DNA from 3 places in the Streptomyces sp. NPDC085900 genome. Region 1 is predicted to be linked to each of the others. Evidence: riboswitches for the same ligand, from Rfam matches in the RefSeq annotation. Region 1 holds a riboswitch; each other region holds the start of a gene.
What was found. A riboswitch is a leader RNA that binds a small molecule or an ion and turns the genes downstream of it on or off. The one in region 1 is predicted to bind thiamine pyrophosphate.
Positions count from the first base shown of each region.

Region 2: linked by a shared signal. The riboswitch ahead of ACIGDI_RS30745 (thiamine ABC transporter substrate binding subunit) and the one ahead of thiC (phosphomethylpyrimidine synthase ThiC) in region 1 are both predicted to bind thiamine pyrophosphate.
Region 3: linked by a shared signal. The riboswitch ahead of thiO (glycine oxidase ThiO) and the one ahead of thiC (phosphomethylpyrimidine synthase ThiC) in region 1 are both predicted to bind thiamine pyrophosphate.

Region 1 is NZ_JBITSP010000015.1:64,677-66,874, forward strand. Features, by position in the region: gene ACIGDI_RS37595 (YibE/F family protein) at 1-1,139, opposite strand, end outside; TPP riboswitch at 1,211-1,400, shown strand; gene thiC (phosphomethylpyrimidine synthase ThiC) at 1,393-2,198, shown strand, end outside.
Region 2 is NZ_JBITSP010000010.1:149,676-151,873, reverse strand. Features, by position in the region: gene rlmN (23S rRNA (adenine(2503)-C(2))-methyltransferase RlmN) at 1-790, shown strand, start outside; TPP riboswitch at 814-921, shown strand; gene ACIGDI_RS30745 (thiamine ABC transporter substrate binding subunit) at 991-2,070, shown strand; gene ACIGDI_RS30740 (ABC transporter permease) at 2,115-2,198, shown strand, end outside.
Region 3 is NZ_JBITSP010000013.1:48,078-50,275, reverse strand. Features, by position in the region: gene ACIGDI_RS35175 (NAD(P)/FAD-dependent oxidoreductase) at 1-889, opposite strand, end outside; TPP riboswitch at 1,026-1,137, shown strand; gene thiO (glycine oxidase ThiO) at 1,135-2,198, shown strand, end outside.

The sequences.
Region 1 (2,198 bases):
GTGACGTCGTCGAGCACCCCGAGCGAGCCGATGATGACGCCGGCGAGCAGTAGACCGCTCATGTCGATCGACGGGTACAGGCCGTGGATCAGACCGGTGTTGTCGTCGGTGTTGCCGGTCAGTGCGGCCCAGCCGATGAACTGCGAACCGAGGATGCCGATCAGCACCAGGGAGATCAGGGTGCCGAGGACGGCCACGGAGGTGCGGGCGGACAGGCCGTGGCACATGTAGAGGGCGATCAGCATGATGGCGCTCGACCCGATGACGGCCACGACCAGGGGGTTCGAGCCCTGCAGGATCGCGGGCAGGATGAAGAAGTTCAGGATCAGGAAGCTGATGGCGAGCGCGACCAGCGCCATGACGCCTCGCAAGCGTCCGACGATCACGACGGCGACGGCGAAGATCCCGGCCAGCAGGGCCATCGGGAAGCGCCGGTTGACGTCGGTCACCGAGTACTGCAGGTTCTTCGGCGCAGAGGGCTCGTAGGCGACGACGACCTTCTCGCCCTGGTGCAGTTGCCGGGACTGGTCCGGCTGCACGATCTCGACGAACGTACGGCCCTTGTCGGGGCCGGTGTCGACGCGGACGGTGGCCTTCTTGCAGGTGCCCTTGGCCTCCTGCTGGGCGGAGGAGCCACCGGCGGCCGAGGTGGCGCCGACCGAGCCCCCGCCGGAGGCGTTGACCGACTTGCAGCTGACCTCGACGACCCTGGTGACCGTCGCCTGCTGGGACTGCCGGTCGAAGCCCACCCCGGTCCGCTGGTGCGCCGGGGCTCCGCCGGGCCACAACACCACGAGTCCGACCACTACGGCCGCGGCGAAGGGGATGAGGATCGCCCCGATCACCTTGCGCAGATGCCGGGATACGGGGGCCGCCGGGCCATGGCTGTGACTGTGCCCGTGACCGCCACCGGAGCCGTGCCCCTGGCCACCGCGTTCATGGTCATCGGACACGTGGTCGTGCGCATGCTGCTCACGGCCACCGGGCGCGTGCCCGTGCGTGTGCTGCTCATGGCCACCAAACGCGTGCCCGTGCGCGTGCTGCTCACGGCCCCCGGGGGGACCCGGGGCATCGCCGCTTACGGAGCCGGGCCGGCGGGGCTGCTCCGGCGGGTACGAGGGCTGCTGCGTGGTGGTCACCGCCCGATCATCGCAAGAACGGCAGAGGCCCCCTGTTCACCGCGCCAGAAATGACGCTAGCGTGGAGGCACCTTTGCACACGCGGGAGCTCGGAGCACCGGGCTGAGAGGGCGCTGACCTCCGTCCCAGCGATGTTTCACGTGGAACATCACCGAACTCGAGTGATGTTCCCCACGAAACGTCGACAGACGGAAACCGCTGCGTCGACCGCCGAACCTGTTACCGGGTAATGCCGGCGTAGGGAGTAGGTCTCATGACCAACAAGGACGTACGCACGCCTGCCTCCAGCAAGGACGAGCAGCCCGTTCAGGGCGCGCAGTCCCAGGAGGCCGGGAAGTCCATCGGCTGGCACAAGGCATACGTCGAGGGTTCGCGCCCCGATGTGCGGGTGCCGGTCCGTCAGGTGCACCTCACCAACGGGCAGTCGGTCACGTTGTACGACACATCCGGCCCGTACACCGATCCACTCGTCGACACCGATGTCCGCAGGGGGCTGCCGCCGCTCAGGGAGAACTGGATCATCTCCCGCGGCGACACCGAGGAGTACGCGGGTCGCCCCGTCCGTCCCGAGGACGACGGGATCAAGCACACCGCGCCCCGCGGCGGTCTGCGCAACCTCGACGCGGTCTTCCCGGGACGGCCGCGCCTGCCGCGCCGCGGTCGCGGCGGCGAGGCGGTCACCCAACTCGCCTATGCGCGCCGGGGCGAGATCACCCCGGAGATGGAGTACGTGGCCGTCCGGGAGAACGTCTCCCCGGAGGTCGTCCGCGAGGAGATCGCGGCGGGCAGGGCCGTACTGCCCGCCAACGTCAACCACCCGGAGATCGAGCCGATGATCATCGGCAAGCGTTTCCTGGTGAAGGTCAACGCCAACATCGGCAACTCGGCGGTGACGTCCTCCATCGAGGAAGAGGTCGAGAAGATGACCTGGGCGACCCGCTGGGGCGCCGACACGGTCATGGATCTCTCCACCGGCCGCAACATCCACACCACCCGCGAGTGGGTGCTGCGCAACTCCCCTGTCCCCATCGGCACGGTGCCGCTCTATCAGGCGCTGGA
Region 2 (2,198 bases), on a different contig from region 1:
GCTCGTCGAGTCCGTGCTGATGCGGTACCCGGACCGGGTGACCATGTGCATCAGCTCGCAGGCCGGCTGCGGGATGAACTGTCCGTTCTGCGCCACCGGGCAGGCGGGACTCGACCGGAATCTGTCCACCGCCGAGATCGTCCACCAGATCGTGGACGGGATGCGGGCGCTGCGGGACGGAGAGGTCCCCGGCGGGCCGGCGCGACTGTCCAACATCGTCTTCATGGGGATGGGCGAGCCGCTCGCCAACTACAAGCGTGTGGTCGGGGCCGTCCGGGCCCTCACCGACCCCGCCCCGGACGGGCTCGGGCTCTCCCAGCGCGGGATCACCGTCTCGACCGTCGGGCTCGTGCCCGCCATCCACCGGTTCGCCGACGAGGGCTTCAAGTGCCGGCTGGCGATCTCCCTGCACGCCCCCGACGACGAGCTGCGCGACACCCTCGTCCCCGTGAACACGCGGTGGAAGGTGCGCGAGGTGCTCGACGCCGGGTTCGAGTACGTCGAGAAGAGCGGGCGGCGGCTGAGCATCGAGTACGCGCTCATCCGTGACATCAACGACCAGGCGTGGCGTGGCGACCGGCTCGGGCGGCTGCTGCGGGGCAAGCCCGTGCACGTCAACCTCATCCCGCTCAACCCGACGCCCGGCTCGAAGTGGACCGCGTCCCGGCCCGAGGACGAGAAGGCGTTCGTCGAGGCCATCGCGGCGCACGGGGTGCCGGTGACCGTCCGGGACACCCGCGGGCAGGAGATCGACGGCGCCTGTGGTCAGCTCGCGGCCACCGAGCGGTAACCTGAGGCCGTCCATACATATTCATATTCCGACAGGGGAGCGCCACAGCGCTGAGAGTGCGGCAACCGGGCCGCAGACCCTCTGAACCTTGCCCAGGTCATTCTGGGTAGGAAGTTCGGTCATCACTCAAGCTGTTGCGCCCTGCCCAGATCCTTCTGGGCGGGGCCGCGTCTCTTCCTGGTCACCCAGGAGGAACTTCAGTGCACACCAAGACGTTCGTCGCCGCGGCCGTCGGCCTCGGCCTGATCACCTTGTCCGCCTGCGGATCGTCGTCGGCCGGCGGCCAGTCGTCCGGCGAGTCCAAGACCGTCACGCTCGTCAGCCATGACTCGTGGGCCGTCTCCAAGAGCGTCCTCGCCGACTTCGAGAAGAAGTCCGGCTACAAGGTCAGGGTCCTCAAGAGCGGCGACGCCGGCCAGGCCGTCAACAAGGCCCTGCTCACCAAGGACAACCCGCAGGGCGACGTCTTCTTCGGCGTCGACAACACCCTGCTGTCGCGGGCCCTCGACAACGGTCTCTTCCAGTCCTACGAGGCCAAGGGCGCCGACACCGTCCGGCCGCAGTTCCGCGTCGACCCCGGCAAGCACCGGGTCACCCCCATCGACTACGGCGACATCTGCGTCAACTACGACAAGGCCTACTTCAGCAAGCACCGGCTGACCCCGCCGCAGTCCTTCGACGACCTGGTCAAGCCCGCCTACAAGAACCTCCTCGTCACCGAGAACGCCTCCACCTCCTCGCCCGGCCTCGGCTTCCTGCTCGGCAGCGCCGCGCAGTACGGCGACGACGGCTGGCAGGGCTACTGGAAGAAGCTCAAGGCCAACGGCGTGAAGGTCGTCGACGGCTGGGAGCAGGCCTACAACCAGGAGTTCTCCGGCTCGGCAGGCGGCAAGAAGGCCAAGGCCGACCGCCCGCTCGTCGTCTCCTACGCCTCCTCGCCGCCCGCCGAGGTCGTCTTCGCCGACCCGCGGCCCAAGACCGCGCCGACCGGGACGTCGTACGGCACCTGCTTCCGGCAGATCGAGTACGCCGGTCTGCTCGGCAACGCGAAGAACGCCAAGGGCGGCAAGGCGTTCATCGACTTCCTGCTCGGCAAGGAGTTCCAGCAGGACATGCCGCTGAACATGTTCGTCTACCCGGTGGTCGAGGGTGCGAAGGTGCCCAAGGAGTTCACCGAGTACGGCCCCGCCGCCAAGGACCCGGAGACCATGGCCCCGACGAAGATCGCCGCCAACCGTGACCAGTGGGTCAAGTCGTGGACGTCACTCGTACTGAAGTAGCCCCGCGCCCGGCGCGGCGGGGGAGCGCGGCTCGGCTCGGCCTGATGGCCCTGCCGGTCGCGTTCTTCGCCGTGTTCTTCGCCTGGCCCGTCGCCGCGATCGTGGCGCGCGGGCTGAAGACGGACGGG
Region 3 (2,198 bases), on a different contig from region 1:
GGGCGTTGTCCCAGTGGTGGACGAGCAGGCGCTCGCCGTACCGGGCCGAGGGGAAGGAGGCGCAGTCGCCGACGGCGTAGACGTCCGGCACCGAGGCGCGCAGGCGGTCGTCGGCCAGGACCTCGCGGTGCGCGCCGAGCTCGACGCCGGAGCCGGCGAGCCAGGCGGTGGCGGGGCGGGCGCCGATGCCGACCACGACCGCGCCCGCGGGCACGCGCGTGCCGTCGTCGAGGACGACCGCGCCGGGCTCGACGCTCGCCACGCGCGCGCGTGTGCGCAGCTCGGCTCCGGCGTCCCCGTACCAGGCGGCCATGGGGTCGGCCACCTCGGCGGGGAGCGCGCCCGCGAGGGGCCGGTCCGCGGCCTCGACGACGGTCACCGCGCAGCCCGCCTCGCGCGCGGCCGTGGCGAACTCGGCTCCGATCCAGCCCGCGCCGACGACCACGATGTCGTGCTGCCGGGCGAGCACGGGCCGCAGCCGTTCGGCGTCGTCCAGGGTGCGCAGCAGGTGCACGCCGGGCACGCCCTCGGCGCCCGGCAGCATGATGGGTTCGGCTCCGGTGGCGAGGACGAGGACGTCGTAGGGGACGGGCCCGGCCTCGGTGTCCAGCCGGTGCTCGTCGGGGCGTACGCCCAGCACCTGGCGTCCCAGTCGCAGTTCGATGCCGAGTGCCTCGAAGTCGACGTCGAAGGCGGAGCCCTCGGACTTGCCGAGCAGGACGGCCTTGGACAGCGGCGGCCGGTCGTACGGCTGGTGGGGCTCGGCGCCGATCAGGGTGACGGTGCCGGTGAAGCCCTGTTCCCGCAGTGCGACCGCGGTCTGTACACCGGCCATGCCGGCGCCGACCACGACCACCCGCCGCTGCGACTGCGTCGTCTGCTCGCTCACCTGATCACCATAGACACTGACTATGTGTCAGTCAGGGGTCGTGCTCCGTGAGCTGTTCCACACCGTCGGTGAGCGACGGCGGCGGCCGGAGGCTCTCTTACCGAGGCGCGAGGGGTCGGGCTAGGGTGGCCCTCGTACAAGCACTCGCGGGAGCCCGGACGCACCGGGCTGAGAGGGAGGCTGGCGGCCTCCGACCGTACGAACCTGATCCGGGTCATGCCGGCGAAGGGAGGGGCTGGACGCCCATGTCGTCACGTACGTCAGACGTCCTCGTCATCGGGGGCGGGATCATCGGTCTGGTCACGGCCTGGCGGGCCGCGCAGCGCGGTCTCGCGACAGTCGTGGTCGATCCCGAGCCGGGCGGCGGGGCCGCCCAGGTGGCCGCCGGGATGCTGGCCGCCGTCACGGAGCTGCACTACGGCGAGCAGACCCTGCTCGGCCTCAACCTGGCCTCGGCGCGCCGCTACCCGGACTTCGTGGCCGAGCTCACCGAGGCCACCGGCCACGACCTCGGCTACCGCCGGTGCGGCACGCTCGCCGTCGCGCTCGACGCCGACGACCGCGCGCACCTGCGCGAACTGCACGCGCTGCAGCGGCAGTCGGGGCTGGAGTCCGAGTGGTTGTCCGGGCGTGACTGCCGGCGCCTGGAGCCGATGCTCGCGCCGGGCGTGCGCGGGGGGCTCCGGGTCGACGGCGACCATCAGATCGATCCGCGGCGGCTGGCGCACGCGCTGGTGGCCGCGTGCGAGCGGGCCGGCGTGGTGTTCCACCGGGTGTGGGCCGAGCGCTTCCGCGTCGCGCGGGACCGGGCCGCGGGCGTCGTAGCGGCCGACGGCACCGAGCTGTCCGCCGGCCAGGTGGTGCTGGCGGCCGGCAGCCTCAGCGGGCGGCTGCCGGGCGTGCCGGACGACGTGCTGCCGCCGGTGCGGCCGGTGAAGGGGCAGGTGCTCCGGCTGACGGTGCCGAAGCGGTACGCGCCGTTCCTGAGCCGTACCGTGCGGGCGGTGGTGCGCGGCAGCCAGGTCTACCTGGTGCCCCGGGAGAACGGCGAGCTGGTCGTCGGCGCCACCAGCGAGGAGCTGGGCTGGGACACGACGGTCACCGCCGGCGGGGTGTACGAGCTGCTGCGCGACGCGCACGAGCTGGTCCCCGGGATCACCGAGCTGCCACTGACGGAGACGCGGGCGGGTCTGCGCCCGGGCTCCCCCGACAACGCGCCGCTGCTCGGCCCGACCGAGCTGCCCGGGCTCCTGCTGGCCACCGGCCACTACCGCAACGGCGTGCTGCTGACGCCGGTCACCGGCGACGC